One region of the Clostridium sp. LIBA-8553 genome, then DNA from elsewhere that is predicted to be linked to it. Evidence: riboswitches for the same ligand, from Rfam matches in the RefSeq annotation. Region 1 holds a riboswitch; each other region holds the start of a gene.
What was found. A riboswitch is a leader RNA that binds a small molecule or an ion and turns the genes downstream of it on or off. The one in region 1 is predicted to bind S-adenosylmethionine.
Positions count from the first base shown of each region.

Region 2: it holds a riboswitch for S-adenosylmethionine, as region 1 does, so the genes downstream of both, AC2JAQ_RS14035 (Na+/H+ antiporter NhaC family protein) here and AC2JAQ_RS15565 (O-acetylhomoserine aminocarboxypropyltransferase/cysteine synthase family protein) in region 1, are expected to answer to the same signal.
Region 3: it holds a riboswitch for S-adenosylmethionine, as region 1 does, so the genes downstream of both, metF (methylenetetrahydrofolate reductase [NAD(P)H]) here and AC2JAQ_RS15565 (O-acetylhomoserine aminocarboxypropyltransferase/cysteine synthase family protein) in region 1, are expected to answer to the same signal.
Region 4: it holds a riboswitch for S-adenosylmethionine, as region 1 does, so the genes downstream of both, metK (methionine adenosyltransferase) here and AC2JAQ_RS15565 (O-acetylhomoserine aminocarboxypropyltransferase/cysteine synthase family protein) in region 1, are expected to answer to the same signal.

Region 1 covers NZ_CM173489.1:3,421,010-3,429,293, reverse strand. Annotated here, with positions in the region: gene AC2JAQ_RS15585 (N-6 DNA methylase) at 1-1,465, shown strand, start outside; gene msrA (peptide-methionine (S)-S-oxide reductase MsrA) at 1,467-1,940, opposite strand; gene AC2JAQ_RS15575 (sugar O-acetyltransferase) at 2,017-2,598, opposite strand; gene AC2JAQ_RS15570 (staygreen family protein) at 2,730-3,512, shown strand; SAM riboswitch class I at 3,603-3,712, shown strand; gene AC2JAQ_RS15565 (O-acetylhomoserine aminocarboxypropyltransferase/cysteine synthase family protein) at 3,849-5,135, shown strand; gene AC2JAQ_RS15560 (homoserine O-acetyltransferase/O-succinyltransferase family protein) at 5,136-6,002, shown strand; gene AC2JAQ_RS15555 (homoserine dehydrogenase) at 6,034-7,323, shown strand; gene AC2JAQ_RS15550 (YjiH family protein) at 7,366-8,284, opposite strand, start outside.
Region 2 covers NZ_CM173489.1:3,106,466-3,114,749, reverse strand. Annotated here, with positions in the region: gene AC2JAQ_RS14070 (HNH endonuclease signature motif containing protein) at 118-522, opposite strand; gene AC2JAQ_RS14065 (hypothetical protein) at 713-1,405, shown strand; tRNA gene AC2JAQ_RS14060 (tRNA-Arg) at 1,507-1,583, shown strand; tRNA gene AC2JAQ_RS14055 (tRNA-Gln) at 1,587-1,661, shown strand; tRNA gene AC2JAQ_RS14050 (tRNA-Gly) at 1,733-1,806, shown strand; tRNA gene AC2JAQ_RS14045 (tRNA-Lys) at 1,852-1,927, shown strand; gene AC2JAQ_RS14040 (pyridoxamine kinase) at 2,061-2,903, shown strand; SAM riboswitch class I at 2,981-3,144, shown strand; gene AC2JAQ_RS14035 (Na+/H+ antiporter NhaC family protein) at 3,243-4,556, shown strand; gene ispF (2-C-methyl-D-erythritol 2,4-cyclodiphosphate synthase) at 4,612-5,082, opposite strand; gene AC2JAQ_RS14025 (class D sortase) at 5,489-6,139, shown strand; gene AC2JAQ_RS14020 (anti-sigma factor domain-containing protein) at 6,200-7,213, shown strand; gene rluF (23S rRNA pseudouridine(2604) synthase RluF) at 7,234-8,121, shown strand.
Region 3 covers NZ_CM173489.1:2,084,499-2,092,782, forward strand. Annotated here, with positions in the region: gene AC2JAQ_RS09205 (alpha-mannosidase) at 1-114, opposite strand, end outside; gene AC2JAQ_RS09210 (GNAT family N-acetyltransferase) at 431-1,027, opposite strand; gene AC2JAQ_RS09215 (homocysteine S-methyltransferase family protein) at 1,073-1,912, opposite strand; gene AC2JAQ_RS09220 (homocysteine S-methyltransferase family protein) at 1,936-4,281, opposite strand; gene AC2JAQ_RS09225 (methionine synthase) at 4,274-4,945, opposite strand; gene metF (methylenetetrahydrofolate reductase [NAD(P)H]) at 4,968-5,852, opposite strand; SAM riboswitch class I at 5,930-6,042, opposite strand; gene AC2JAQ_RS09235 (lysophospholipid acyltransferase family protein) at 6,202-6,930, shown strand; gene AC2JAQ_RS09240 (alanine/glycine:cation symporter family protein) at 6,972-8,284, opposite strand, start outside.
Region 4 covers NZ_CM173489.1:2,954,273-2,962,556, reverse strand. Annotated here, with positions in the region: gene spoIIID (sporulation transcriptional regulator SpoIIID) at 1-15, shown strand, start outside; gene mreB (rod shape-determining protein MreB) at 105-1,142, shown strand; gene yyaC (spore protease YyaC) at 1,181-1,711, opposite strand; gene AC2JAQ_RS13245 (hypothetical protein) at 1,818-2,501, shown strand; tRNA gene AC2JAQ_RS13240 (tRNA-Thr) at 2,650-2,725, shown strand; tRNA gene AC2JAQ_RS13235 (tRNA-Tyr) at 2,731-2,816, shown strand; tRNA gene AC2JAQ_RS13230 (tRNA-Val) at 2,821-2,896, shown strand; tRNA gene AC2JAQ_RS13225 (tRNA-Thr) at 2,915-2,990, shown strand; tRNA gene AC2JAQ_RS13220 (tRNA-Tyr) at 2,996-3,081, shown strand; tRNA gene AC2JAQ_RS13215 (tRNA-Thr) at 3,107-3,182, shown strand; tRNA gene AC2JAQ_RS13210 (tRNA-Tyr) at 3,188-3,273, shown strand; SAM riboswitch class I at 3,350-3,456, shown strand; gene metK (methionine adenosyltransferase) at 3,714-4,889, shown strand; gene nagA (N-acetylglucosamine-6-phosphate deacetylase) at 5,014-6,150, opposite strand; gene recD2 (SF1B family DNA helicase RecD2) at 6,287-8,284, shown strand, end outside.

The sequences.
Region 1 (8,284 bases):
ATATAAGCAAGTTGGTATAGAGTATAAAGATATTATTGATGTTAGAGAAATAGGATATTATACTACACCAGCATTTGTTGCAAGATATATAGGAAAAAGGATTATGGAAGTAAACAATCAAGGAAAAACATTATTTGATCCATGTTGTGGAAAGGAAGAACTAACAGATTATTTTAGTGATTTAGGAATAAAAACAATTGGCATGGATTTAATAAAATATAAGAAATATTATAGATGTGAATTTAAAAAGGAGAACTTTATTAAGTACTATTGTCTTAATAAATATAAAGATGAATGGGATTATGATTATTATATTGCTAATCCACCATATAATTGTCATGAAGTAAACTTCATAAGGGATAATAAAGATAAGTTAAGAGAGTACTTTGATGAGGTCGGAGTACATAACATGTATAGCATGTTTATTGCGGCAATAATAGACAAAGCAAAAGAAGGCGCCGTTATTGGTATTATTACTAATGATTCTTTTTTTACAGCAAAAAATCATAAAGGACTTAGAAAGAAGATAATTAAGGAATGTTCTATACAAGAAATAACTATGTGTCCTAGAGAGCTTTTTTATACACAGGGGGCTGATGTCAGGACAAGCATACTGATTTTAAGAAAGGGAACTAAGTATCAAAAAGATATTATTGTAAACAATAGGTCAAAATCCTTGGAAGAGTTTAAGGAATTATTAATGAAAGATACTGAAAAAGAAGAAAAAGAAAGACACTATAGCTTAGATGAAATTATACTGCATAACCAAAAGGATAATTTAGAGTTTATAATAGAGTGTCCTAATGATATAAGAAAATTATTTAATAATACTAGATTAGGAGAAAAATTTAGGTGTGTAACCGGAATTTCTACAGGAAATGATAGAGAATATTTATCTAAATACAAGGAAAATGAATTTAATATTCCTTTTTACAAAAATCCAGGAAAGGATAAGTTTTATACAGATAGAGAGATATATCTTCATGAAGATTTTTTAGAAATAGAAAAAAGAGTTTCGAATTTTAATGTTAGAAATAAAGAAATGTTATATAAGGGTGGAATAACATGTTCATCTATGGGTGTTTCTTTTAATGCTTGTATATTGCCAAAAGAAGCTACTTTTGGAGTTAATCCTAATATAATATGTGAATCGGAGGATGTTTGGTGGTTATTAGCCTACTTAAATTCATCTCTAGTAACTTATCTTGTCAGAGGGGTATTAATAAGAGGCAACATGATAACTTCAGGCTATGTATCTAGGATACCGCTTTTAAATTTTACTAAAGATAAAAAAAACAAGCTTATATATTTAGCAAAAAAAGCGTACAAGCTTAGACAAAAAAACTCTAATATAGAAGAAGAGTTAGATGCCATAGATGAAATAGTTAATCATGTTGCCCAAATATCAGAAAAGTCTAAGGCACTTATTTTAGAATTTAAAAAATATTTAGTTAAAGTCACTTAGTTTAGTCTAGTTTTATATGACAGTAACCATTAGGATTCTTTTTTAGGTATTTTTGATGATATTCTTCAGCTTTATAGTAGTTTTCTAATGGTTTAACTTCTGTTACTACTTTTTTAGAATAAGACTTTTGGATTTCCTCTTTGCTATCTAAAATAGCTTTTAAGTCTGATGGAGTAACATAGTAAATACCGGTTCTATATTGGCTCCCAACGTCATTTCCTTGTTTATTCAATGATGTTGGATCTATTATTGTCCAAAACTTACCTAATAATTCTTTAAGAGATATTATATTCTCATCATAAGTTACAAGGCAAACCTCAGCAAAATAGGTATTTTTAGTACATATTTCTTCATAAGTTGGGTTTTTAGTACGACCATTGGCATAACCAACTTCTGTGTTTATTACACCATTAATTCTTGATAGAAATTCTTCTACACCCCAAAAACAACCACCAGCTAATATAATTTTTTTCATAATAAATCACCTCTATAAATTATTGATTTAAAGTAGGAGTAATATTGGTTATATAGTGTGTAAAAACCTAGTAATATTATTCAATTGTTTTTATTATTTTAGCTGGATTTCCACCTACTACTACGTTATTAGGGACATCTTTAGTCACAACTGCTCCAGATGCTATAACAACATTATTTCCTATAGTAACGCCTGGGTTTATAGTAGCATGTCCTCCTATCCAAACATTATCACCTATTGTTATAGGCTTACCAAATTCAGATTTTTGCCTTTCGATAGGATCTATTGGATGAGTTGCTGTATAAAGATGAACACCAGGGGCAAGGAAACAGTTTTCTCCTATTGTAATTTTACAAACATCAAGCATAACACAATCAAAATTTGCATAGAAATTGTCGCCTACTGATATGTTATATCCATAATCACATTTAAAGTTAGGTTCTATATATATTTTTTCACCAGTTGAACCAAATAGCTCTTTTAAAATATTACTTCTTTCTTTAAATACTTTATCAGCATCTTCTTCATTATCAGGAAGATCTAAATTATTGAATTTTTGAAATAAAATTCTTGCTCTAAATCTACCTTTAGTTAACTCGTTATCTTGAGGATCATAAGGTAATCCCGCTATCATTTTTTCCTTTTCTGTCATAGTCATATATAATTCCTCCATAGTATATTCTCAAGTTCATTTTAGCAATAACTTATGTATTTTTCACCATTTAGGCATAAATATAGTTAAAAATTCATATAATGAATAGCTAATATTATTTTTTGAGGTGTTAGGAAATGTTTGATCCTAAAATGTTAAATTTAGAATTTAGAAATGGAATTAAAGATGAAAATCCAATAGATGGGAGAAAGTATACATTAGTTCATAGTGATGAAACAGGGGAATTGTTTCTGACAACAGCATTAACATATGCATATGATAAAGTGAACTTAATGAGAAGAGATGAAGTTTTTGGTGACTGGAAGAGAATAGATGATAGATTTATTTTAAAGGTATATGTTTATGTTGATGGAATGGGTGGTAGAGAAGAAGCTGCAAAGAGAAATATGATTTTTAGAAAGGAGTTGCCTTTAGCTTTATCAGCAATAAGATATGGTGATAGAAAGTTCTTAGAAGATCATAATGAATTATTAAATAGCAGCGTAATAGTAAGATTCATATCTGCTTATGAAGAGTTTAATAAAGTTGAAAACTATGGAACCATTAATGATTATAGTGTTAGAATGGAGTCTAATAACAATATGGAAAAGACTTATATGGAAGAAAGTATTTTTAATGATAAGGATCCTTTAGTAAATGAATTTATAGTTACTCTTTTAAATCCATACATCAAGGAAGAGATTATAAAGTTATATAAAAACGATATGTATTATTGTTTGAAAGATGTACAAGTTTTAGAGCTAATTAAGGCTAGAACAGATAATAAATGTGAATTTAATTATAAAATTTATATTGGAGTTAAAGTTGGGGAAGTGCAACCAGTATATAATAATCTTATAATTGAATTTTTAGTAACACCTAATAAAGTTACAACTATAAGCGTTAAAAACCCTAGATAAATAAAATTTAATGTTTAAATTTTATAATAATATTGCAAATATCAATTTAATACACTATAATTGGTTTTAAATTAAAAAATGAGTATATATCTTTTATTAAGAATGGTGGAGGGACTGGCCCTATGAAGCCTAGCAACAGCTGATTATCATAAATCAGAATTGTGCTAAATCCTGCAAGGAGAAATCCTGAGAGATAAGAGATTATAGAGAGATTTGTGTGATTTTTTATTATGCATTTAGAGCTATTTCTTTGTCTTAAGGACTAAGAAATAGCTTTTATTTTTGGGGATAATTATTTAATAAAAGAGAATGAGCTAAGAAGAAGGGGGCTTTAAAATGAGTAAAAATTTTAGTAAGGATACATTATGTATAAGAGGAGGATTTAATCCTAAAGCGGGAGATCCAGTAACACAGCCATTAGTACAAAGTACATCATATAAGTTTGAAAGTTGTGATCAAGTAGCTAATCTTTTTGATTTAAAAGAGGCTGGACATATATACACCAGAATAAGTAATCCAACAGTTAGCAATTTAGAAGAAAAATTTTTGGCACTAGAAGGTGGTGTAGGTGCAGTATCAGTATCGTCTGGACAATCTGCAGTATTATTAGCCGTTTTGAATATTTGTAAGGCTGGAGAACATATAGTAGTTTTATCAACTGTTTATGGAGGAACATTTAATCTTTTAGGAACTACTTTAAAAAATTTAGGTATAGAGGCTACTTTTATATCACCAGATTGTAGTGAAGAGGAGTTGGAAAAAAGTATAAAGGATAATACTAAGCTTATAATTGGGGAAAGCTTAGGAAATCCGTCTTTGAGAGTTTTAGATATGAAAAAATTCTCTAAGGTTGCTAAGTCAAATAGAATTCCATTAATAATTGATAATACAGTTGCAACATCATATTTATTTAACCCTCTAGAGCATGGAGCTAATATAGTTATTCATTCAACTAGTAAGTATTCAGATGGTCATTCATTAGCTCTTGGCGGAATAATTGTTGATGGAGGAAACTTTAATTGGGATAATGGAAAGTTTTCATGTTTGGTTGAACCAGATGAAAGTTATCATGGTCTTAAGTATGTTGAAACTTTTGGGGAAGCGGCTTATATAACTAAGCTTAGAGTCACCTTACTTAGAGATTTAGGATGCACAACAAGTCCATTTAATGCTTACTTAACCAATATAGGTTTAGAAACATTACATCTTAGAATGGAAAGACATAGTTCAAATGCTTTAACATTAGCTAGATTCTTGGAAAAAAATGAAAATGTAACTTGGGTTGACTATCCTCTTTTAGAATCTCATAAAGATTATGATCTAGCTAGAGAATACTTTACGAAGGGTGCTTCTGGTCTTTTATCTTTTGGAATAAAAGGAGGAAGAGAGGCTGCTAAGAAGTTTATAGATAACTTACAGTTAGCTCAGTTAGTAGTTCACTTAGGAGATGTTAGAACTACTCTTTTACATCCAGCTAGTACAACACATAGACAGCTTTCTTCAGAGGATTTAATAAAAGCAGGGGTAACTGAAGATTTAATTAGGGTTTCTGTGGGAATAGAAGGAATAGAAGATATAATAAAAGATTTTGAGCAAGCTTTTAGTAAATTAGGTGATGAATAAATGAGTTTATTTTTTAAATCATTAGAACTTGAGGGGATAAAAATATTAGGTTTTAATGAGGTATTCTCTCAGAAGGAGTGCAAAAAGAAGAGAAAAAGAATAGGGGTTTTAAATTTAATGCCAGTAAAAGGAGAAACAGAGGCTCACATATTAAATATGCTATATAAGTGTGGAGAAGATTTAGATATTGATTTTATAAGGCTAGAATCACATAAATCAAAACATACCTCTGAAGAGTATTTAGAGAAAAACTATACAACCTTTAATGAGGTTAAGAAAGAGTTAGATGGAATGATTATGACTGGGGCTCCTTTAGAGAAGTTAGACTTTAGTGAAGTGTTATATATTAAAGAGTTAATTGAGATTTTGGATTACTTAAGAAAATATGGGAAGAAAACTCTATATATTTGTTGGGGAGCACAGGTAGCCTTAAGTCATTTTTATGGAATTAGAAAAGTTGTTTTAGATAACAAAGTTTTTGGAGTTTTTTCACATGAAATACTTCAAGAAGAAGATATTTTAAATGGAATAGAAAATGGATTTAAGGCACCACATTCAAGATATTCAACTTTAAATAAGGAAGATGTTTTAAAAAATAAAAATATTGAGGTTTTGGCTGAAAATGAGCTAGGGGAATTTAGCTTTTTAAAAGGAAAAAATAATGATTACTATATATTAGGACATTTAGAGTATGGTAAAGATGTGCTAAAAAAGGAGTATTTAAGAGATAAAGCTAAAGGAGAATTTATAGAGGTTCCTACAAATTATTTCCAAGGAAATGATGAAAGTAAGGATATAATATTTTCTTGGGAAAAAACTGCTGAAAGAATATATAAGAATTGGATTCAGAGTATAGCATTTAATTAAGCAATAAGCATATTTTAAGGGGGAATATTTTATGAAGAGTATAAAAATTGCATTACTTGGGCTAGGTAATGTGGGCAGTGGAGTTTGGAAGATATTTAATGCTAATAAAGAGGAGATTGTGAAACGGTCAGGTTACAATATTGAAATTAGCAAAATATTAGTTAGAGATATCAATAAGAAGAGATGTGTTGATGTTCCAAAGGAACTTTTAACTACAGACTATAATGATATTTTGAGTGATGATGATATTAAGATTGTTGTTGAACTTATTGGGGGAATAGAACCAACTAAAGAATATATAATTAACGCCATGAGAAGAAAAAAACATATAGTGACTGCTAACAAAATGTTATTAGCAATCCAAGGAGATGAGCTGTATGAGATTGCGGATAAAGAGGGTGTAGGGTTAAATTATGAAGCAAGCGTTGCGGGAGGAATTCCTATAATAGCTGGGATAAATGAGAGCTTGACTGCCAATAAGATAGAAAGTCTTTATGGAATAATAAATGGAACCACAAATTATATTTTAACTAAGATGCAGTTTGAGGGAAGTAGCTTTGAGGAGGCATTAAAAGAGGCGCAAGAAAAAGGATATGCGGAAGCAGATCCAACATCAGATATAGAAGGGTATGATGCGCAATACAAACTATCAATATTAGCATCACTAGCTTTTGGAACAAAGATAAATACAGAGAATGTATATAGAGAGGGAATAACAGGAATAACAAAGAGTGATATTGAGTGTGCAAACCAATTTGGGTATGTAATAAAATTATTAGGAATTATTAAGGAGGTAGAAGGTGAATTAGAACTTAGAGTTCATCCAACAATGATTCCTAAAAGACATCCTTTAGCTAACGTTCATGATTCATTTAACGCTGTGTTTGTTAAGGGAAACGCTGTGGGAGATTTAATGTTTTATGGAAAGGGAGCAGGAGACTTGCCTACAGGAAGTGCAGTTGTAAGTGATATAATTTCAATACTTAGAAACAATATAAGCTTAGAAGCAGAGGGGTTAGTAACAAAGAATAACCTTTGGGTTAGAGAAACAAGAAGTTTTGATGAAATAAAAAGTAAGTATTATATGATGATATCAGTTGAAGATAAAATAGGAGTTTTAGGAACTGTAACTAATGTATTTGGAAAGAGTAATGTGAATGTTAAGTCTATTGCTCAAATAGAGGTCGAAAATAATTTTATAAAGTTAGTATTGACTACTCATGAAACTAAAGAAGAAAATATAAACCAAGCAATTAGAAGATTGGAACGATTAGAGGAAATTTGTACAGTTCATAATGTTATAAGAATAGAAGATTTTTAAATATAAAAAAGAGATTGCCATAATGACAATCTCTTTTAATTTCTAAAATAATAAGTGTGCTACAAGAGCTATAACTGGCAGTGTAACTATTGTTCTCATTAAGAAAATCATAAATAACTCTTTTAGGTTTAGTGGAATTTTTGATCCTAAAATAACACTTCCAACCTCTGATAAGTATATAAGTTGAGTTACAGAAACAGCAGCTACTACAAATTTAGTCATATCACTAAGAATAGTTTTTGATGCTATAACTGATGGTAAAAACATATCTGCAAATCCTACTATAACAGTTTGAGAAGCAGCAGCAGCTTCAGGAATTCCTAATACTTTAAATAAAGGAATGAAAGGAACTCCAAGCCATTGAAATACAGGAGTATATTCAGCCACCATAAGAGCTAATGTACCCATTGCCATAACTACAGGTAAAACTCCTATCCACATTTCAATTACGTTTTTAATCCCATCAGAGAAGAATTTCTTTATACTACTTTCATTTTGAGCTTTTTCAACAGCTTTAGCTAATCCAAAGGTAAATGGAGTAAATCCTTCTGGTACATTTTCAACATTCTTAGGTTCTATATTATTGTAATAAGCATCTGGTTTCTTGCTAAGAGGCCAAATTCTTGGAAGAATTATGGCAGCAACTACACCGGCAAGAGTAACCGTTAAATAGAATGGAATAAACATATTCTCTAATCCAACTTGTGATAAAACAACAAAGCTAAATGTTATTGAAACAACTGAGAACATTGTACTAACTATACAAGCTTCTCTTTCTGTATAAAAACCTTCTTCATATTGTCTTGAAGTAAGCAATACTCCAATAGTTCCATCACCTAACCAAGAAGTCATACAGTCAATTGATGAACGACCTGGTAATTTGAATAATGGTCTCATTACTTTAGTAAGTAGGGCACCACAGAATTCTAATAAACCGAAATTTAAAAGAAGTGGTAGGAAT
Region 2 (8,284 bases), 310 kb from region 1:
TTTTAACTTGTTTAAAAAAAGAAAAAGATAGCTTTATTTCATGAGGAAGATTAAATAATTAGTAATTAATATAAAATAAAGCTGTATCAAAACTGGATTAGTCTTGATACAGCTTTTTTATATACAACTTATTGCTTTTTGCAATATGAAATCTTCTATATATTCTTCTGAATAAACTTTTTTGCCCATAAGATTAAATATTAATTCATCCTTAGAATATCCTTCTTTATAACGCTTTAGGTTCTTAGTTAATTTTTTTAAGGAACCTGGTGTAAGTCCTAGCATAGTTTTTATATCATTACCAGTATAAAAACTTTTTATGAAGAGCTCATTAAGTTTATTCTGCATTTCAAGTTTATAATTTAAATCAACAACCTTATCTCTATGAGGGCTACATTTAGAACGGTGATGTTTCTTACACAAATATTTATAGTTTAGTTTAAAGTCTAGACCACCCTCTGATTTATGAACTATGTGATGAACATCAGCGTAATTACCACAAATCTCACAACAATAAGACATATAATCCTCCTTAATTTGATATACCCATTTATAGTATTAAAATAGCATAAAAAAATAGTTTAATCAATATAAGCAAGCTTTTTTAGATGTATACGAGGGTATATAAAGAAATTTAGGATTTTTTACACTTTGATGTTAAAAAAAGTTAGCAATATAATTAAATTATAAAGTATATAAAGGGGGTTTTAAGATGCGTAACTTATTTCGTCAAAGATTAAAAAAAGAAGAAAATCCCGAGAAATATTGGGGTGAATTAATAAGAAAAAATGAAACCCTAAAAGGAAGAATGTTCAAAGATGAACCTATAACTGAAGACACAAAGTATCTACATTATGTAATATTCAACAGACATGTTGGATTTCAAAATGTCTGGGTAATGGTACCTAATTATAATAGCCTAATACAATTTATACAATATGTCTTTATGCCAGAGGCTTATTATAAATGGGTTGAAGGAAAAAGAAAATTAGTAACACATATTCCATCGATTGATGTTGAAAAAATTATTTCTATAATAAAGAGTAAAGCAACAGAAGAAGATAGAGAAAAAATGAAAAATGACATTTTAGCATTAAGGAAGTTAAATGGATACAATGCTGAAAATGGAATGAGAAAATTAAAAATATTCTGTAGTAGATTTAATAACAATTGGATCGGAGATAAGGATGAATTTTTATACTTAAAAGTCTTCAATAATGCTGAAGAATTAGGTAGATTTGTAGTTGAAACTAATTTACAAACTGATTGTGAAGATTGCTATGAAAAAACTATAGGAATGACTACAGAAGAGTGGTTTAAAGTTTGTAGAAATGCTCATAAAAATAAAGATGATGAAGAAAGATTTAAAACCGTATTATTTAAGTACTTGGAAGATATTGTTTAAAATTAAATTCGCTTAGTATTAATAAAAATATAAAATAAATTCAAAAAAATGTTGACAATTTTTAAATAATTATGTATAATAATTTTTGTTGATTCAAGTTTGTATCTTTAGCTCAGCTGGATAGAGCAACGGCCTTCTAAGCCGTGGGTCAGGGGTTCGAATCCCTTAAGGTACACCATGTTGGGATATCGCCAAGCGGTAAGGCAACGGACTTTGACTCCGTCATTCGCAGGTTCGAATCCTGCTATCCCAGCCATTTTTTTGAATGATGAATCAAAAAAATACTTGACAACGTGTTAACATTGTGTTAACATATAAACATACCAAGCGGGTGTAGTTCAATGGTAGAACACCAGCCTTCCAAGCTGGATACCCGGGTTCGATTCCCGGTACCCGCTCCATTTTTTTAAGAGTTTACTGTAAAATTATCTTAAAAAATACAATATGCACCATTAGCTCAGTTGGTAGAGCACCTGACTCTTAATCAGGGAGTCCAGGGTTCGAATCCCTGATGGTGCACCAAGCATCGCTTATATAGCGATGCTTTTTTATTTTATTTTAAAATATATCGATACATTTGATATAAGAAAAATTAATTAATATAATACTATGTAACAAGAATTATATTTAGATCGGATTTTGAAGGGAGATAAAAATGAAACCTATGAATAAAATTGCTGCTATACATGATATTTCATGTTATGGGAGAGCAGCTTTAGCAACAATAATTCCTATATTATCTTCAATGGGTAATCAAGTATGTCCACTTCCAACTGCGGTTTTATCAACACATACAGACGGATTTGGAAAACCTGCAATTAGAGATTTAAGTAATTTTATATATGAAACTAAGAAGCATTGGAAAAAGCTTAACTTAGATTTTCAATGTATTTATAGTGGGTATTTAGCAGATCCTAATCAAGTTAAATTTGTAGAGGAATTTATAAAAGAATTTAAAGAAGAAGATACTTTAGTTGTTATAGATCCAGTTATGGCTGATAATGGCAAGCTATATGATGCAATGAGCGAAAAAATGATTGAAGAGATGAGAATTTTAATTAAAAATGCAGATATAATAACTCCTAATATTACAGAAGCTACTTTACTTCTAGGAGAAGAGTATAAAGAAAACTTAAATGAAGATGAAATAAAAGAATATTTAATAGGGTTAGGTAATTTAGGACCTAAAATAAGTATAATAACAAGTGTACCAAGTTCAAAGGGAAATGAATATATTGATACTGTACTGTATGATAAACAGGAAAATATGTTCTACACTTATTCTCATAAAAAAATAAATGCATTTTATTGTGGAACTGGAGATGCCTTTGCGTCTTTGTTAATAGGATGGATACTAAGAGGAGAATGTGATGAAAAAGCATTAGAAAAAGCATGCAACTTTATAGCGGAAGCAATAGAATATAGTGAAAAATTTGATTATCCACCTAATGAAGGAATATTGCTTGAAAGTTTGTTATATAAATTAGTAAGTAAATAAATTGTTAAAAACCATATAAATTAAATTGACAAAGTAATTTTGGCGTGTTAGTATTAGTAAAAAATAAAATTTAATAAATCTTATCAAGAGAGGTGGAGGGACTGGCCCTGTGAAACCCAGCAACCGGTAATTCTTTGCGGTTAAACAATACTGATTTAAAAAAAGTTTAAGTCAGTAATATTTTGTTATGCAAAGATTTATAGCGGTGCTAAATCCTGCGGTAGAAACTGAGAGATAAGAATAAGAATCTGTGAGAATAATAACTTCTATCCTAGGATAGAAGTTTTTTATTTTGTAGGATAAAAGAGAGATTTATTAAATAGATTAGGAGGAGAGAAAATGAAAAAAGGAAAGTTTTCAGCTTTATTGCCATTAATAATTTTTGTATCTATTTACTTGGGAACTTCATTAGTAATGAAAGATTTCTACTCTGTATCTGTTTTAGTTCCAGGAATAATAGCAGCATTAGTTGGAATTTTTATGAATAGAAAAAGAGGGCTTGAGAAGAACATAGAAATATTCTGTAAGGGAGCAGGAAATAGCAATATAATTTTAATGTGTTTAATCTTTATATTAGCAGGAGCTTTCGCAGAAGTAGCTAAGAATATGGGAGCTGTAGAATCAACGGTAAATTTAGGGCTAACAATATTACCTAAAAACATATTGGTAGCAGGAATATTTGTAATATCATCATTTATAGCTATATCATTAGGAACATCAATGGGAACAATAGCTGCCATAGTACCAATAGCTATGGGAATCGCAGATAAAACTAATATAGCATTACCTCTTATAGTTGGGGCAGTAGTAGGTGGAGCTATGTTTGGAGACAACCTATCAATGATTTCTGATACAACAATAGCAGCAACAAAAACTCAGGGATGTGAGATGAGAGATAAGTTTAGAATAAACTTTAAAGTTATATTACCAGCAGCTGTTTTAGTAATTGTATTATACACATTCTTAGGAAGTGGATCTAATACTTCAGTTGGACAATATGATTATAATTTAATAAAGGTTATACCATACTTAGGAATTTTAATAGCAGCATTAATGGGGGGGAATGTAATTGCTATACTAGCAGGAGGAATAGTACTAGCAGGAGGAATTGGATTCTTTACTGGATCAATGGACTTAAAGGTATTCTTTAACTCTATATCAGCTGGGGTAGCTGGAATGAGCGAACTTATATTAATTTCAATAATAATTGGGGGAATTGTTGAGATAATAAAGGAAAATGGCGGTATAGACTATGTACTAAACTTAGTTACTAAGAGAATCAATGGAAAAAAAGGAGCTGAATTTGGTATTGGTTTATTAGTAAGTTTAGTTGATGCATGTACTGCAAATAATACAATTGCTATTGTTACAGTTGGACCTTTAGCAAAAGATATTTCAAATAAATATAACTTAGATTCAAAAAGAGTTGCAGGGATATTAGATATGTTTTCGTGTGCAGTTCAGGGAATAATCCCATATGGAGCACAGTTAATGTCAGCGGCGGCTTTAACAGGATTAAGTTCATTTGAAATAATGAAATTCTTATTTTATCCATATTTAATGGGAATAAGTGCAATAATATTTATAGCATTTTTCCAAAAGAAAGAGAATACTGAAACAAGTGAGGAATTAGATGTTGCAGTAACTCAATAAAGTATAAAAAGAGTATATAGCTTCTAATGTTAAGGAAGTTATATACTCTTTCTTTTTATTTCGTTAAAAGACAGATGCTTTGAGAAGAAATTCCTTCACCTGAGCCAGTAAAGCCAAGACCTTCTTCTGTTGTTGCTTTAACATTTATTTGGTTTATATTTATATTTAATGCTTTTGCTATATTTTCTCTCATTGTAGCTATATGAGGGGCCATTTTTGGCTTCTGAGCTATTATTGTTGCATCTATATTTGATATTTTATAATTATTTTTATATATAAGTTCACCAACAAATTCAAGAAGCTTTATGCTATTTGCTCCCTTATATTTAGGATCAGTATCTGGGAAATGCTTGCCTATATCACCTAAAGCTGCAGCACCTAAAAGTGAATCCATTATTGCATGTAATAAAACATCAGCATCTGAGTGACCTAAAAGTCCCTTTTCATAAGGAATGTTAACTCCTCCTAAAATTAAATCTCTATTTTCAACTAGTTTATGGACATCATATCCCATTCCGATTCTCATCTTTATCACCTCTTAAAAATATTTATCATTACAATGAAAGTCACCATAATTTCTATGGTTTTATTATATATAATTATTATTATGTTATCAAAGAGTAGTAATCTTTATTATAGTCTAATAAATAATAAAAATAAATTTGTAACATAAAGAGTGTAATATATAATTAAAATGTAAATAAATTAAGGAATTCAAATTTTGAAAAAGATGTATTTACTGTATAAAAATTTATATAGATATGATATATGCTATGGTATAATAAATTAAGATTTAACTAAAGAGAATAATTACTATTGCTTTTAAATGTTTAAATTTATATAAAAGTAGTATTTTAAGGCTTAAATTAAAAGTATTTAGTAAGTAGCATTATAATAAAAGGGAAAATTGAATAGAAAGGATGTATTGAGAAGTGTGGGGGAAAATTAAAAATGTTTTAGGTATTCTTTTAATTGTTGCAGGGATATCTCTTATTGGGTTAACAATCTGGATGAAGTATGATACTTATAAACAACAACAAGCTGTTTTGGATAGTTTTAAGAATCTAACTTTTGATGTTCCAGAAGGGGAAAGTCAAAATGATGAGGCAACTTTGGAAGAAGAGAATGAAAGTATTAAAGTTGAAAATAGTGAAACTAAAGAGAATAAAAAACCAGGAAAGGCACAACTTGAAGAAGGAAATGGAATTGGTGTTTTAAATATTCCAAAGATAGATTTAGAAATTGGTATAATAGAAGGCGTTAGATATGAAGATATAAAGTATGTAGTAGGTCACTTTCCAGGAACACCTATGCCTGGAGAAAAAGGTAACTTTTCTATAGCTGGACATAGAGTTTCATATTTTGGAGAGGCCTTTAAAGACATTGATAAACTTGAAAATGGGGACAAGGTTAATGTTACTTATAATGGAAAAGAATACACTTATGAAGTAACCGACATGTATGAGGTAACTCCAAGTCAAACCGAAGCTTTAGAGCCTACAAAAGATGCAACAATGACTATAGTTACATGTACTATTGATGCTAAAAATAGAGTAATAGTAAAAGGAAAGTTAGTGGAATAAGACTGGGTTTTTGCCTTAGTCTTATTTTTTGCAAAATATATATAAAGGAGTGTAACTTAATTGAGTGAGGTAACTTTTAGAAAAGATAAATATATGTTTTCTACTAGAAATATAAAGAAGAATCTAGATAAGAATATCTTGAAAAAAGAAATAGGTGCTTTTATAAAAGAGCTAAAAAAATTTAAGATTAATATAAAAAATCTTTCTAATGAATCTTTTAATATTGAGGAAAGAAATTTAATTCTCAATATAGCATATTTTTTAGTTGATGAAGAAGTTCTCTTAAGGAAAATTTTGAATAAAAGAGAGTTGTCTACAAAGGTTATAGCTAAAAAAACAGGATTTAATAATGAAAAGATAATAAATTGGTCAAACTATATAATTGCTTACGTGCTTTTATTATATAATGCAAATTATACAAATTTAGCAATGTATTTAAATATAAACTTCAAGGATTTAGAAAGTCTTGCGGTTATAAAAGGAACTAAGGATGAAGATGTTGTTTATAAAGGTTTAGTTATGTTAGAAGGTAAAAATAGTACCATAATATTAACTAAAGAAGGTCAGTTTGTAAGAATAAAAACAAGATGTGAAAACAAAGTTGGAGAAGAACTGTCAGGCAAGGAGAAGAAAACTTTAAGACATTATAGAAAGATAATAATAAGTGTTGCTTTAATTGCCTTTGTTCTTATAGGGGGATTTGCATTTATTTACAAACAACAAGAAACTACCATATTAATTCAAGGAACATCAAAAGTTAAAATTGGATTAAATAGATTTAATAGAATAGTTTATAGTTATTCACCTACAGAAAAGGGAAATATATTAGTAACAGAATTAAAATTAAATAATAATAAATTCCAAGATGGAATGATTGCTATATTAAAAGGTTTTGAGGAAAGTGACATGATACCACCAAATAAAGTTGTTAATATTTATATAACTGGTAAAATGGTGGATACTACAGATTTAAATAATGTCACAGCTTATGTTGATAGCGTAAATAAGGATGATAATGTAAATAATAATTTTAGAATAAAGATAAATAATTCAGGATATGAAAAGAAAAATTAATAGGAAAGGAATTATTTATAGTGAGAAAAGTATCGAAGAATAACAACAGAAGAGAAAAAAGTTTTTCTAATAAAAAAAAGCGTAGAAATGAAGAAAAAAATTTTAACAAGCCAACAAAACAAAAAATAGCCAAGAAGGCTTCAGAAAAAAATATAGTTATATCAAATAAAAATGAAATTAGAGATGAAGTTAGATTAAATAAATATATAAGTGAAACAGGATTTTGTTCTAGAAGGGAAGCAGATAAGCTTATAGAGCAAAGAAGAGTTAAGATAGATGGAGTTGTTGCAACAACAGGAATGAAAGTTTCAAAAGGACAGAGTGTATCTATTGATGGTAAACCATTGAAAGTTGAAAATGAACTTGTTTATATAGCTTTAAATAAACCAGTTGGGATAACTTGCACAACAGAAAGCAAAGTAAAAGGTAATATAGTTGATTTTATAAACCATGAGAAGAGAATATTTCCAATAGGAAGATTAGATAAGGACTCTCAAGGGTTAATATTTATGACTAATGATGGAGATATAGTAAATAAAATTTTAAGGGCAGGAAACAATCATGAAAAAGAATATGTTGTTACTGTAAATAAACCTATAACTGATGAATTTATAAAAGGTATGAGTAATGGTGTTCCCATATTAGGCACAGTTACTAAAAAGTGTTTAGTAAAAAAAGAAGGAAAATATGCTTTCAGAATAATATTAACACAGGGCTTAAATAGACAAATAAGAAGAATGTGTGAGTATTTTGGTTATGAAGTTAAAAAGCTAGAAAGACTTAGAATAATGAATGTTAGTTTAGGAAATCTAAAAATAGGTTCATGGAGATATTTAACTAAAAAAGAGTTAGCAGAAATAAATAGGCTTACATCAAATTCTATAAAAACAGAAGAGGCTTCTAGATAAGAGAAGTTAACATAATAAAGCTCCTATAAATATAGATAAGAATTCTATATTTATAGGAGCTTTTTGTTTATGTGTAATCAAAAAAGAATACAATCTCACTATACTCTAATTGTATAAGTTTAAAATGCAAAATTGAAAGTTTTGATTTTCACTTAAGATTAAG
Region 3 (8,284 bases), 1.3 Mb from region 1:
TAATGTATCTATTAATGAATCCATAAAATCTACTAATTTAACTCTATGTTTTTGAAATGGTATGTACCACTCTCTGTCCCAATGACTATGTGAAACTACATGTACTTTTTTCATGTCTAACCTCTCCTTATCTAAAGTTCATTAACCTATACCTATATTATATACGTTTACAACACATTTCTTCAATTTTCAATCTTATATGTTTAGTGGACTTTTTATAGGTTATTTAATTTTAGCTAATTGTTTTTTTATCAAAGTTGTATATAAAAAAATTAAGCTATGTTTTAAACTGATATTAATTTTTAGATATTCCCTAAGACCTATCTTATGGTTCTATCTAAAAATCAACACCCAACTAAAACACAGCTAAAAATTAAAGCCAGTAATCATTAAAACTACCGGCTTTTAAATATTTATTACTCTAATCTTATTATATTTTTATATCACTTTTTATAACTGAATAAACGCATATATTAATATATTCATCTCTATTCTTATTATAATAATGTTCTCTTAATATTCCATCTCTATGAAATCCAAGCTTTTCTAATAGTTTAATTGATGAAATATTATTACTATCGATCATAGCTACAATTCTATTCATACTTAAATTTTCAAATGCAAAGTTTTCTATAGCTTTAATGCACTCAGAAGCAACCCCTTGCCTCCAAAATTTCTTTGCTACAGTATACCCAATCTCAGTATTATTAGAATAAAAATCCATATTATAAAAACCTATATCTCCAATGAACTCTTTACTTTCCTTATTGACTATAGCCCACCTTATGACTTTTTTCTCCTTATACATTACTTTAACTTTTTTTAGATAAAAATCCACTTGTTTTTCCGGATTAGAAACTTCTGTTCCAGAATATTTCATAACATCTTCATCTGAAAATAAATTAATGAAATTCTCCTTATACTTTTCTTCTATCTCTTTAAGTATAAATCGTTTAGTTTCAACAATTGGAAACTCTAAGAAAAATTTTTCTATTTTATTTTCTAAAAATTGATTTTTAATACTCACATTATCCCCCTTATTATATCATTGGAAAATTTTACAACTTATACTCTATATCAAGTTACAAATAGCTCTTATATATTCTGGTGTTGTCCCACAACATCCTCCTATTATATTTACACCTTTTTCAATAGCCCTTTTAGAAAAATCTCTAAATTCTTCTGGAGTTTGTTCATATATAAGTTCATCTCCTATTTTTTTAGGTATTCCTAAATTAGCTTTTATCATAATAGGAAGAGAAGTATTTTCTTTTAAAATATCTAACGCCTTTAACACTTCCTCATACTCTGTACAATTTATTCCTAAGGCACTTACTCCACAAGGCTCCAAACTTGAAACCATTTCTTTTATGAATTTAGGAATATCATTTTTTCCAGCTAAAGTAAAGGAGCATATAACTGGTTTATCAGTTAAGTCTAAGGCTTTCTTTATTGCTAATTCTGCTTCTTTTAGGCTTCCTAAAGTTTCAAAAACAATTAAGTCAAAGTTATTCTTAGAAGCGTTAATTATTCTTTCTGTATTCTCTTCTACAACCTTTTTAAAGTCGTTATTAGTTTCTTCTATATAATATGAAAGAGGACCTATATCTAAGGCAACTAATCCTTCATTGTCACATACTTTTTTAGCAACATTAACGCCTGCTTCAATCACTTCTTCTAAATTATAATTATTTCTCTTTGCATTTATAACATTGCACATAAATGTATTTGAAAGTATTAAGTTAGCTCCAGCCTCTCTATACTCTCTATGAATTTTTTCTATTAATTCAGGCCTCTTAATATTTAAAAGTTCTGAAGGAGTCTCTTTTAAATTTACTCCTAACTCCATAATCCTAGTTCCCATAGCTCCATCAGCTAATATTAAATTTTTCTTTAAATCTACTTTCTTCATCTTAAGCTTTTCTCCAATCAATTTTAAAATACTTGCTTGGCTATTTCTACAGCTCTATTAGCATCTTTAGCATAAAAATCTGCTCCTATTTTCTTTGCATATTCCTCTGTTAAAACAGCTCCTCCAACAAATATTTTAGTTTTTAAGTCTTTTTCTTTAACTTTCTTTATTGTCTCTTCCATACTTTTTAAAGTTGTTGTCATTAAAGCACTTAGTCCCAATAATTTAACATCTTTTTCAATGCACACCTTTAAAATTTCTTCTGGTTCTACATTTTTTCCTAAATCAATAATATCATAACCATAGTTTTCTAGTATAACTTTCACTATATTTTTACCGATATCATGTATATCTCCTTTTACTGTAGCTAATACTATGCATCCCTTATTTTTGTCCTCTTTAGAAAAATCAATACTTGATTTTATAACCTCAAAGGATTCCTTAACCGTTTCAGCTGATGCTATTAACTGTGGAAGAAATATCTCTTCCTTTTCAAATTTTGCTCCAACTATATCTAAAGCAGGTATTAATTCCTCATCAACAATATCCATACCTTTAATGGTTTTAAGAAGTTCTTCTGTCTTTCTTCTTGCCTCTCCTCTTAATCCCTTTATTACTATTTCTTTTAAGGTTAAACGATTTTCTCCATTTTCTCTTAAATTTTCTTCCTTAATATTATTTTTCTTAGAATAATAGCTTACATACTTATTAGCACCTTGATCATATCCATAAAGAAGTTCAAATCCTCTTATTACTTTTATTATTCCTTCTTTATTTGGATTAACTATAGGAAAATCTAATCCTTCATTAAGAGCCATTCCTAAAAACACCTCATTTATGTTTTCTCTTTCTGGAAGTCCAAAGGAAACATTTGAAACCCCCAAAGTAGTCTTAACTCCAAGTTCATTCTTTATTCTTCTAATAGCTCTTAAAGTTTCTTTAACTTCCATTTGATTTGTTGCCGCTGTTAATATAAGAGGATCTAAAATTATATTTTCTTTACTGATTCCATATTCAGAAGCCTTCTCTATTATTCTTTTTCCTATTTCTATTTTCTCTTCACAAGTTTTAGGTATCCCCTTATTACTTAAGGTCAATCCAATGACCATAGCTCCATACTTTTTAACTATTGGAAGTATTATATCTAAAGTCTCTTCATCTCCATTTACTGAATTTAAGATACATTTACCATTATAATACCTTAACGCCTTTTCTATTACCTCTGGATTAGAAGAATCTATTTGAAGAGGAACATCTAAAACACTTTGAAGATCCTTTACTATTTTAACCATTATTTTTTCTTCATCAATATCTGGAATTCCTACATTAACATCTAAAATATTTGCTCCAGCTTCAACCTGTTCAATTGCTTGTCTCACAATATAATCTATGTCATTATTCTTTAAAGCCTCTTTAAATCTCTTTTTGCCAGTAGGATTTATTCTTTCTCCAATTACAGAAACACCTCTTCCACTTATAGTAAGTGAAGGTGTACATACACCGGTTAAACTAACTTTCTCTCTTTTTATACTTTCTTTCTTTTTTAATCTGTTTGATAATTCCTCTATATATTCAGGATTAGTCCCACAACATCCACCAATATAATTAACGCCTAAAGAAACAAATCTTTCTCCATATTCACAAAATTCATATTTATCAACTTCATAACTTGTCCTATCTCCATCTATAATAGGCATTCCTGCATTAGCCTGTACTATTACATCCTTATTAGTTGACTTTACTATTCTTTTTATTATTGATTCCATTTCTCTAGGTCCTAAAGAGCAATTAATCCCTAATGCATCTACTCCTAATCCCTCTAATGTCATAGCCATACTTTCAGGAATACACCCTGTAAAAGTTCTCCCATTCTTTTCAAAACTCATAGTACAAAATACAGGCAATTTAGAATTTTCTTTTGCTGATAAAATAGCTGCTTTAGCTTCATATAAATCACTCATTGTCTCTATAAGTATAATATCAGCCCCATTTTCTGCTCCAACTATAATCTGTTCCTTAAATATGTCATAGGCCTCATCAAAGCTTAGAGTTCCCATAGGCTCTAAAAGCTCTCCTATAGGTCCTATATCCAAAGCTATTTTAACTTCATTTCCCTCTCTAGCTCTCTTTGCTATTTCTAAAGCTTTTGTTATAATTTCTTCTACTTTAAAATCTGTATTCACTAACTTTTTTCTATTTGCTCCAAAAGTATTAGTAGTTATAAAATTTGCTCCTGCCTCTATATATCTTTTATGAACTTCATATATAATATCTTCATTATATATATTAAAAACTTCTGGATTCTCTCCAAGCTTTAATCCTAACTTTTGAAGCATAGTCCCAATAGCCCCATCAAAAATCTTAATCATAACATCTCTTACCGCCTTTCCTATAATTGCACTTTGTATAAAAACTACATTTATCACAACTTCTTATAGAAGCCTGATTATTTCTATATTTACTTATACCAATTATTGCTGTAACTGATTTTCTTGGTATTAAAATATTACTTTCCGTTAAATTTAAACCTATTGCTCTTTGCCCATCTATTAGCTCTAAAAAATCTTTTTGAAATTCTATTGAAAAGTCTCCATACCCTGGACTAAATCTTTCTCTTATGAACTCATTTCTACTTTCAACTCTCTCTTTTATAGCCTCTTCAATTTCGTTACAAACTTCTTCTATAGCGGCAGTAGAACAAGCATCTAAGACAAGTGCTTTTAACAAATCAATTTTCTCATATTTATTTATAGCTCTCTCTACCTCATACCCTAAGGTAACACCCAATAAAATAACTTTATAACATCCTTTTAAATGCCTTTTTATTGATATTCCCTTTAAAAATTTTTCAGTTCCTAATATTTTTAAATTATCTTTATACTCTTCTAAGCCATATTCTCTATAAGTTACCCTATAATCAACTATTTCTTTACATTCCTCAATACATTTATCTATAAGTTCAAAATCTTCTTCCTTTCCTTTTACACCCAAATATCTAAGTACTTCTTTTTTATCTATATTAGTAATTTTCATATTTATATAATTCTTTCTCCTTTTAAGATATTTTTTCCTTTCTATTTACTGAATTAATAATATTCTTAGTTCCACTTACTATATTTTTTGCTACATATGAATTATTCATTGTATATAAATGCACACCTCTTACTCCACTAGAGATTAAATCTATTATTTGCTCATTTGCATAAGCTATTCCGGCATCCCTTAAAGCTTCCTTGTCATACTCATACTTATTTACTATCTTCATAAATTTTTTAGGGAATGTGGCCTTACAAAGAGATAGTATTCTCTCTATTTGTTTTTTATTAACTACAGGCATTATTCCTGCCTGAATAGGTACATCTATTCCTTTTTTTTCACATGCATCTAGAAAATTAAAAAATATATCATTGTCAAAAAATAATTGAGATATTAAGTGATTAGCACCTGCATCAACTTTTCTTTTTAAAAATTCTAAATCATTCTCTTTATTAATGGCTTCTGGATGAATTTCTGGATAACAAGCTCCCGCAATATTTATATCTCTATATTCTCCAATATGTTTTATTAAATCTATTGAAGAGTTATATTCCGATATAATATATTCTCTTTTATCACCTCTTAAAGCTAATACATTTTCTATTCCCTTGCTTTTTAATATACTCAAAGTTTTTTCTATATCTTTTTTTTCTGCTCCTATACAAGTTAAATGTGCTAAAGTTTCTAAATTATATTTGTTTTTTATTATTGATGATAATTCTATTGTTCTATTGCTTACAAAATTCCCGCCTGCTCCATAAGTTACACTTATAAAATCTGGTCTTAATTCTTGTATCTCTTCTAAAGTTCTATATATATTTTCTATTGGCGTACTTTCCTTTGGAGGAAAAACCTCAAAAGAAAACACAAATTCTTTTTTGTCAAATAATTCTCTAATATTCATAAAATCCCTCCTAAAAATAAAAAAGCCTAAAGGAAGTAATCCTTTAGGCATAAAATCTCTCATTTTCTTAACTTTAAAACTTATCTTTCAGTAAACCTGCAGGATTTAGCACCGTTATAGAATAAAATTTATTTATACTATAGGTTGCTGGGTTTCACAGGGCCAGTCCCTCCACCTCTCTTGATAAGAATAATATTCTGTTTTGGTAAATTATAGTATATAAAACCATAATAGTAAATATATAAGTTTTTTTTATTATTATAATTTATAAAAATCCTTGTCTATTTGATATTTTTTAAAAACTGTTATAATATTACTTAGTACTAGTAATATTAAAGGGGCGAAATATATGTTTAGATCTATATATTGGTATGGAAAAGGATATGCCTGGACATTAATAAAATCCTTATCTGATATAAAAAAAATAAATAAAATGGAAGAGGAAGGCAAACTTGAAGAAAGAGATGAATATATCTATCAATGTAGTAGAAGGATAGCTCATACTTTTCTTAAAGATGCCGGAATAAAAGTTAACGTTCAAGGTTTAGAAAATATTCCTGAAGGACCTGTTCTTTTTGTTGGTAACCACCAAAGTAATATGGATATTCCTGTTATCATGTATTCTATTGATAGACCAAAAGGATTCATAGCAAAAAAAGAACTTGAAAAAATGCCTATATTAAAAGATTGGATACTACTTTCAAAAGCAATATTTATTGATAGAGAGCATCCAAAAAAAGCAATGGCTTGTATTTTACAAGGAATTAAACAATTAAAAGAAGGTTATTCAATGGTTGTTTTTCCTGAAGGAACAAGAAGTCAATGTAGTAAAATGGGAGAATTTAAGGCAGGTAGTTTTAAATTAGCTACTAAATCAAAAGCTCCTATAGTTCCTTTAACAATTGATGGAACATATAAAATAATGGAAGGAAATCACTATTTTATAAAACCTGGTGAAGTAAATCTTTATATTCATCCACCAGTTTATACTGATAAACTTACAAAGGAAGAGATTGCAGAACTTCCTGAAAAAGTTGAAAATATAGTTAGAAGCAAACTTCCTAATGAGGGAAAATAAAAAAATCCATGAGTATATTACTCATGGATTTTTTATTTATATCAATTCAAAACAGTTTCTTCTAATTCAACACTATCTTTATTAAGAGCCTTCTCTTTAAAGAATTCCTCTGTTTCTTCTATAACCACTTCTCTAAGTCCAATAATACCTACAAGGTTTGGAATTGCCATTAATCCATTAACAATATCAGCTATTATAAATATTAATGTTAATGGTAAGAATGATCCTACAGCAACAAGAAGTATATATAATATTCTATATGGTTTTATTGCTTTTATTCCAAATAAATACTCAACACATCTTTCTCCGTAATAATTCCATCCTAATATTGTTGTGAAAGCAAAGAACATAAGTCCTATATTAACTATATATGTTCCTATATTACTAATAGGAAGACCAATTTCAAAAGCTTGCGTTGTAAGGGCGGCACCTTCTAAGTTTCCTGTATAAGCACCTGTAAGAATTATAACTATACCTGTCATTGTACAAATAAGAATTGTATCAAAAAATGTACCGGTCATAGAAATAAGTCCTTGCTTAACTGGTGACTTAGTTCTAGCTGCAGCCGCTGCTATTGGAGCACTTCCAAGGCCAGCTTCATTTGAGAAAACTCCTCTTGCTATTCCACTTTTCATAACAGTTATTATACTAACTCCCACAGCTCCGCCTAAGGCCGCTCTAGGATTAAAAGCACTCTCTACAATTATTGCTACGGCATTTGGAACTTTATCTAAATTAAAAGCTATAACAATCAAAACTCCTAATATGTAAAGACCTGCCATTAAAGGAACAACCTTTTCTGATACACTAGATATTCTCTTTATTCCACCTAAAGTTACTAAAGTAACTAATAAAGTAACTATTCCTGCTGTAATTACAGTTGGAATATTAAATGTAATACTTGCAGCATCTGTTATGGATTTAACTTGTCCAAAAGTTCCTATTCCTAACAAGGCTACACCAATTCCAAAGAAAGCAAAAATATTTGCTAGCCAATTTAGACCAAGACCATTTTTTATATAATACATTGGTCCTCCAGCCATTTGACCATTTTCATCTACCACTCTGTACTTTATAGCAAGTACACCTTCTGCATATTTAGTTGCCATTCCAAAGAAAGCAGCTATCCACATCCAAAATAAGGCTCCTGGTCCTCCAGCTTTTATAGCTGTTGCAACCCCTACTATGTTCCCTGTTCCTATTGTAGCCGAAAGTGCTGTACATAAGGCTCCAAAACTTGAAACATCTCCTTCTGCATCATCACAAGAAGATTCATCATCCTTTCCAAATACATACTTTAAAGCCATTGGTAATTTTAAAATTTGTAATAATTTTAATCTTATAGTCAGGTAAA
Region 4 (8,284 bases), 470 kb from region 1:
AAAATTGTTGAATGATAAAAATATTCCTTATATAATAAAAGTTAGTATTTATGTATAATTTTACGACAAAATAATGATTTTATTATATATTAGGGAGTGTAAGTATGTGGTTTTGGAGAAAAGGTACAGATATGGGCATAGATCTTGGGACAGCAACAGTTCTTGTCTATATGAAGGATAAAGGTATAGTCTTAAAAGAGCCATCAGTGGTAGCAATAGACAAAAATAAAAACAAAGTTTTAGCAGTAGGAGAAGCTGCAAGACAAATGATTGGTAGAACACCAGGAAATATAGTAGCATTAAGACCTATGAGAAATGGTGTAATATCAGATTATGAAATGACAGAAGCTATGTTAAAATATTTCATTAAAAAAGGTGTTGGAAATAGAAGAATATCAGCGCCAAAGGTTATGGTGTGCATACCTTCTCAAGCAACTGAAATAGAGAAAAGAGCAGTTATAGATGCTGCTAAGAATGCAGGAGCTAAAAATGTATATCTTATAGAAGAACCATTAGCTGCTGCAATAGGAGCTGGATTAGATATATCAAAGGCTAGTGGGCATATGGTTGTTGATATAGGTGGAGGAACTGCAGACATTGCTATAATATCTTTAGGTGGAATTGTTATTAGAGAATCTGTAAAGGTCGCTGGTGATAAATTTGATGAAGCTATAATTAAGTTTGTTAGAAATAAATACAGACTTATGATTGGTGAGAGAACTGCTGAAGAACTTAAAATAAATGTTGCAACAGTTGTAAAAGGCAATAGAAATGAACTAATGGAAGTAAAAGGGAGAAATTTAATAACTGGTCTGCCTGGAATTATAAAGGTAGATAGTGAAGAGCTTAGAGTAGCATTAAAAGATGAGGTAGGTATAATTGGTGAAGCTGTACATTCTGTTCTTGAAAAAACACCACCAGAATTAGCTGCTGATATAATTGAAGAAGGAATTCTTATGACTGGTGGAGGAGCTTTACTAAATGGTTTAGATAAATTCATTGAGCAAAGAACTGGTGTTAAGGTTAATGTAGCAGAAGATGCTGTAAGATGCGTAGCTGAGGGAACTGGAAAGGTTCTTAAATCTTTCGAAAAAATAAACTTAAGTATGGACGATTTAGAAGTAAAATTAATTGATGAATAAAATTAACCATATATCTCTTAATATTAAGAGATATATGGTTAATTTTTTTTTGTGCTTAAATAATAAGCGTGTATCAAAGCATCAACGATAACTTTAGCCATGTCTAAGATGAAGCTTAATCTAATAGGTCTACTAGTAAATAAATCTATATTTTCAGATGAATCAACTATTGCAATAATAGAAGTGTCGCCAACGCTTCTAAGAGTTTTTCCAACACCTTTTCCAGGGTGTATTGGTTCGTTTCTAGTATGAATTTCTCCAATAGATTTTGAATCTCCTAAACAGGCATCTATAGCTACTATTTTATATCCAGGATAATTTTTTAATATTTCAGTTATTTTTTTATCGAGATTAAGTGCATGTATAGGAGATTCAAGTGTTCCAAATACATTTAAGGGAAAGAATTTTTCTTTTAATAGAGTCCCAACTAGAGGTCCTAAACAATCACCTATACATTTATCTGTACCTATACATACTATTAATGTTTTTTCATCTATATAATCTTTTAAAAAATTTGAAATTTCATAATATGCTAAATAATGTTCGTAATAAGTTTTTATTTTTTTCAAGGCTTCACCCCCTGATTAATTATATGAAGGGATAATTAGAAATATTAAAGAGAAGTATAAAAAAGATTTTAGGTGGCAATTATTAAAAGAGGAGGTGAATGTATTAATGAATAGAGGGGTTTTAAGTTTTTTAATACTTTTTTTTACTACAATTACAATGGGGATTATGTTGTACCTTGTTAATTTAAATTTTGAACACAATCAAAAATTTGAAGTTAATAGGATAGAAGAAGAAAGCAAGAATTATTTAGATGAAAACAGTAATAAAAATAAAGAGTATAATAAAATTGAAGAAAAAAAAGAAAAAGAAGATAATAATAATAAATTGGATGAAAATAATAATTATGATGCAAAAGAAAGAGATATTTTTGATGAGTATGAATCTGAAATAGAAAAAAAAGAAGAGGCTATAGAAGAAAAAATTGAAGAGTCTGTAAAGGAGATTGAGAAAAATAAAGGTAATAAAGGTAAGGATAATTTTAATGTAGAGAGTTCTTTGGAAGAAGAAAGCGAAGAGGTTTTTAAAATGGATAAATTCTCAATTCCAAAAAAAATAGCAAAATCGGATAAATTTAAACTAATATCTATAGCTAAAAATTTATCTATATCAGACTATGGAATATTATTAGAGCACATTAAAAGAAGCGATGAGCTTGATGCTGCGGTTGATATATTTAGAATCTTAAAGGATAAATTGGAAGAGAAAGAATACAAGGAAATGAAAGATATATTGAGTCCATATATAAATATTGAATTGATTGAAGAAAATATACAATTAAAAAAGAAGTAAATAAAAGATATATTGAGAAAATCGAAAATAACTTAACATAATTGCTGGAAATGACCTGAAATTGAGTTTGAAATAAAAAGCATAACAATATATACTAAGTCTTGTCGATTGGCGATGAGCCAAAACGACAAAGAAAAACAATAAATGTGCTGGTGTGGCTCAATTGGCAGAGCAGCTGACTTGTAATCAGCAGGTTATCGGTTCAAGTCCGATCATCAGCTCCATAAGTGGTGGAATTCCCGAGTGGCCAAAGGGGGCAGACTGTAAATCTGTTGTCGGACGACTTCGAAGGTTCGAATCCTTCTTCCACCACCAATAAGGTCGCATAGCTCAGCTGGGAGAGCACCTGCCTTACAAGCAGGGGGTCACAGGTTCGATCCCTGTTGCGACCACCATTAAAAATTAATAAATGTGCTGGTGTGGCTCAATTGGCAGAGCAGCTGACTTGTAATCAGCAGGTTATCGGTTCAAGTCCGATCATCAGCTCCACATGTGGTGGAATTCCCGAGTGGCCAAAGGGGGCAGACTGTAAATCTGTTGTCGGACGACTTCGAAGGTTCGAATCCTTCTTCCACCACCATTTATTTAAAACAAAATATTGATATGCTGGTGTGGCTCAATTGGCAGAGCAGCTGACTTGTAATCAGCAGGTTATCGGTTCAAGTCCGATCATCAGCTCCATATGTGGTGGAATTCCCGAGTGGCCAAAGGGGGCAGACTGTAAATCTGTTGTCGGACGACTTCGAAGGTTCGAATCCTTCTTCCACCACCAGCAAGAGACACTTGAGAATAGTGTCTCTTTGTTTAAAATAATATCTTAATAAAATAGAATATTTAGTATTTATATACTCTTATCCAGAGAGGTGGAGGGAAAAAGGCCCTATGAAACCCGGCAACCAGTGAGAAGTCACCACGGTGCCAATTCCGGTAAAGAATTTTCTTTACAAGATGAGAGAAGATAAATTTAGTGTATAACTAGAATCTCTTCTTAAATCTTTTAAAGGTTTAGAAGAGATTTTTTTGTTAATAAAATATATCTTAAAAGCGCGCATTAAGATATATAACTTTTTTAAATAAAAGATTAAAGATATTATTTTAGATAGTTGGAAAGAATAATTTAATGAATAATTAAAAAAACAGGGTTGAAATAAATAAAAAGTGAAAGGGGTGAATCGGCTATCTTATTTAAGATAGTAAGATAGCGTTATAGCCATGAGAAGATTATTTACATCAGAATCAGTTACTGAAGGACATCCAGATAAAATATGTGACCAAATTTCAGATGCAGTTTTAGATGCTATATTTGAAAAAGATCCAAATGCAAGAGTTGCTTGCGAAACAGCTGTTACTACAGGATTAGTAATGGTAATGGGAGAAATAACAACTAACTGTTATGTTGATATTCCTAAAATAGCTAGAGAAACTATAAAAAACATAGGATATGATAGAGCCAAGTATGGTTTCGACTGTGAAACTTGTTCAGTTATGACTACAATAGATGAGCAATCATCAGACATAGCTATGGGAGTTGATGAAGCTCTAGAATCAAGAGCTGGTGAAAAAATAGATATAGACGCAGTAGGAGCAGGAGACCAAGGAATGATGTTTGGTTTTGCTACTAATGAAACTGAAGAATATATGCCAGCACCAATTGCTATGGCTCATAGATTATCAAGAAGATTAACAGAAGTAAGAAAGAACGGAACTTTACCTTACTTAAGACCAGACGGAAAAACACAAGTTACTGTTGAATATGAAAATGATAAACCAGTTAGAATAGATGCAATAGTAATTTCAACACAACATGGTCCAGAAGTATCTCAAGAGCAAATACAAGCTGATTTAATGGAACATGTTATAAAAGCTGTTATACCAGCAGAGTTATTAGATGAAAATACTAAGTATTACATAAATCCAACAGGAAGATTCGTTATCGGTGGACCTCAAGGTGATGCTGGATTAACAGGAAGAAAGATCATAGTTGATACTTATGGTGGATATGGAAGACACGGTGGTGGTGCTTTCTCAGGAAAAGATCCAACTAAGGTTGATAGATCAGCTGCATATGCTGCTAGATGGGTGGCTAAAAACTTAGTTGCTGCAGGCGTGGCAGATAAATTAGAAGTTCAAGTTGCGTATGCTATTGGTGTTGCTAGACCAGTATCAATTATAGTAGATACTTTCGGAACTGGAAAAGTATCAGATGAAGAAATAGTTAATATAATAAATAAAGTATTTGATTTAAGACCAGGTGCTATAATAAGAGACCTAGACTTAAGAAGACCTATCTATAAGCAAACAGCTGCTTATGGACATTTTGGAAGAACAGACTTAGATCTTCCATGGGAAAAATTAGATAAAGTTGAGGAAATAAAAAAATACCTTTAATACAAATAAAAGCTTAGGATGTTCTTCCTAAGCTTTTTAATTTTTATAGAATTTATTTTATAATATATTTAAATATTTAAAATTAAGAAATAAAAACACTTTGGTATCCCAAAGTGTTTTTTTATTAAGCTTTATGAACTAATTTTCCATTAACTATTACATATTTTATATCTATGTTTTCATCAAAAAGAATTAAGTCGGCGTCGTAACCTTCTTTAATTAGTCCTTTTCTATCAGCAACTTTGCAATGTTTAGCACCATTGAAAGTAGCCATTTTTATAACTTCATTAAGTGAATAATCAGTGTTGTTAAAGATATTTTTAACTGCCACATCTAGAGTTAATATTGATCCTGCTAAAGATCCACTTAATAGTCTTGCAGCTCCATCTTTAACTTCAACATCTTGACCACCTAAAGAATACATTCCATCAGGCATACAGCAAGCCATCATGGCATCAGTTATTAATAAAACTTTATCTGTTCCTTTTTGTTTGTATGCAACTCTTAAACTTGGGTATGATATATGAATACCATCTGAGATTGTTTCTGTAGTTATTTCACTATCAAAAACAGCACCTACAACCCCAGGTTCTCTATGAGTGAATGGTGTCATGGCATTAAATAAGTGAGTAGCATGAGAACATCCACATTTTATTCCTTCCATAGCTTCTTCATAAGTAGCTTTTGTGTGTCCCATTGAAACAACGATACCTTTTTCACTTAAGAATTTAGTAAGTTCTTTAGCACCATCTACTTCTGGAGCAAGAGTTATTGAAACAACGTCATCTTCATTTTCTCCAACTAACTTATAGAAGTTTTCCTTTGTTGGAGGTATTAAGAAGTCTGGGTTTTGAGCTCCGATAGCACTTGGGCTTATGAATGGTCCTTCTAAGTGAGCTCCTAAAACATTAGCTCCATCTGTACCTTCAGTTTTTGCTTTATGGATAGCTTCCATTGATTTGCACACATCTTCAGCAGCTACTGTCATTGTTGTTGGTAAGAATGAAGTAGTACCATGTTTAACTATAACTTTTGAAATTTCATTAATAGCTTCATAAGTACCATCCATAGTATCGTGTCCGCCAGCTCCATGTATATGAACATCTATAAATCCAGGAGATACATAAAGTCCTTGTCCATCTAGTATTTCACAATTAGTTTCTTCTTTTGGGTTTATAGCTTTAATCTTTCCATTTTCTAATAGTATATTTCCAGGTTCAATTCTATCTAAATATACTATGTTACAATTTTTTATTAACATACGAATCACCTTCCTCATAATAATCTTAAGATTTAAATTTGACTAAGTCAATAAAATGAGCTTCATGATTTAAAATAAATAATTGTGATATAATTAATAGTAATAATAATTTAAGAGAAACCTTTTAGGAGGTAATATGGAAGCATTAAATGGAATAGTTGAAAGTATAGTATTTAAAAGCTCTGATACAGGGTATACAGTTATAAAGTTTAGAGAAAATAATAATATTCATACGGCAGTTGGTGTATTACCACATGTGAGAGAAGGACAAAATTTAAAACTTTCAGGAAGTTGGGTTAATCATTCTCAGTTTGGAAAGCAGTTTAAGGTGGAAGAATGTGAAGAGATATTGCCGACTTCGAAGGATGGAATAGAGAAGTATTTATCTTCTGGAATAATACAAGGAATAGGTCCAGTCACAGCTAAAAAGATAGTAAATACATTTGGAGAAGATACGCTTAATATTTTAGATAATAGTATAGAAAGATTAAAAGAAATAGAGGGAATTGGTAAGAAAAAGTTAGAGACAATAATTGAATCTTATCAAGAGCAGAGAGAGCTAAAAAATATAACTATATTTTTACAAACTCACGGATTAAGCGTAAATCAATGCTTAAAAATTTATAAAAAATATGGTTCTAGTTCAGTTGAGACAGTTAAGAATAATCCTTACGTACTTTGTGATGAAATTTCAGGAATAGGATTTAAAACATCTGATAAAATAGCTAGAAGTTTAGGAGTAGAGATTGATTCTCATTTTAGAATTCAAAGTGGTATAAGATATGTAATAAATGAATTTTGTGCAAATGGGCATACTTTCATGCCTAAGGATGAACTTATAAAGGAAGCAAGCAATGTGTTAACTGTAAGTGGAGATATAATAGAAGAAAATATAAAGAATGCAGCTTTAGATAGAAAAATAAAGTTAGAGAAGGTTAATAATAAAGAAGGTGTTTTCACAATACCTAACTATTATTGTGAACTTGGAATAACTAATAGAATTTTAACCTTAGCTATAAGCAATTTTCAAAATATAAATGTAGATGTAGATCACTTAATAGCTCAGTTTGAAAATAAAAATAATATAACTTTTGCAGAATCTCAGAAAGATGCTATAATAAGTGCTTTTCAAAATGGAATAGAGATAATAACTGGGGGACCAGGAACAGGAAAAACTACTATAATAAAGTGTATAATTGAAATTTTTGAAACTTGCGGATTAAAAGTTCTTTTGGGAGCACCTACTGGAAGAGCTGCAAAGAGAATGAGTGAGTCTACAGGAAAAGAAGCAACGACAATACATAGAATGCTTGATATGGGAGTTTTTGAAAAAGAAGAAAGTGTTTTTGTCACGAATACAGAAGAACATTCATTAGAAGCAGATGTAGTAATAATAGATGAGGCATCCATGATTGATATAACACTTATGAATGCTTTGCTTAAATCTATTAAAGTTGGAACTAGACTTATAATAGTTGGTGATGTTGATCAGCTTCCATCAGTAGGGGCTGGAAATGTTTTAAATGACTTTATAGAGAGTGGATTTACTAAGGTTGTACGTTTAAAAGAAATTTTCAGACAGGGAAAAGAAAGTATGATTGTTGTGAATGCACATAAAATAAATAAGGGAGAAATGCCTAAATTAAATGAAAAAGGTACTGATTTCTTTTTTATAAAAAATGATATTCAAGAAGGAATATTAAATACAATAATAGATTTAATAAACACTAGATTGCCTAAGTTTAATTCAAATTGGGATAAGTTAAAAAGTATTCAGGTTTTAGTTCCTATGAAAAAAGGTGTTTTAGGAGTTACAAATTTAAATGAAAAAATACAAAGTGTCTTAAATCCAAAAGCTCCATATAAAAAGGAAAAAGAGTTTAGAAGTATGATATTTAGAGAGGGAGACAAGGTTATGCAAATAAAAAATAACTACTCTCTAAAGTGGACTAGAATAGCTGGAAAAGGGGAACATGAAGGTGCTGGAGTATTTAATGGAGATATGGGATTTATAGAAAGCATAGATTTAGAAGGGAAAAAATTATCTATAATATTTGATGATGAAAGAAAAGTTATTTATGATTTTATGTATTTAGATGAATTAGATTTAGCCTACGCAATTACTATACATAAA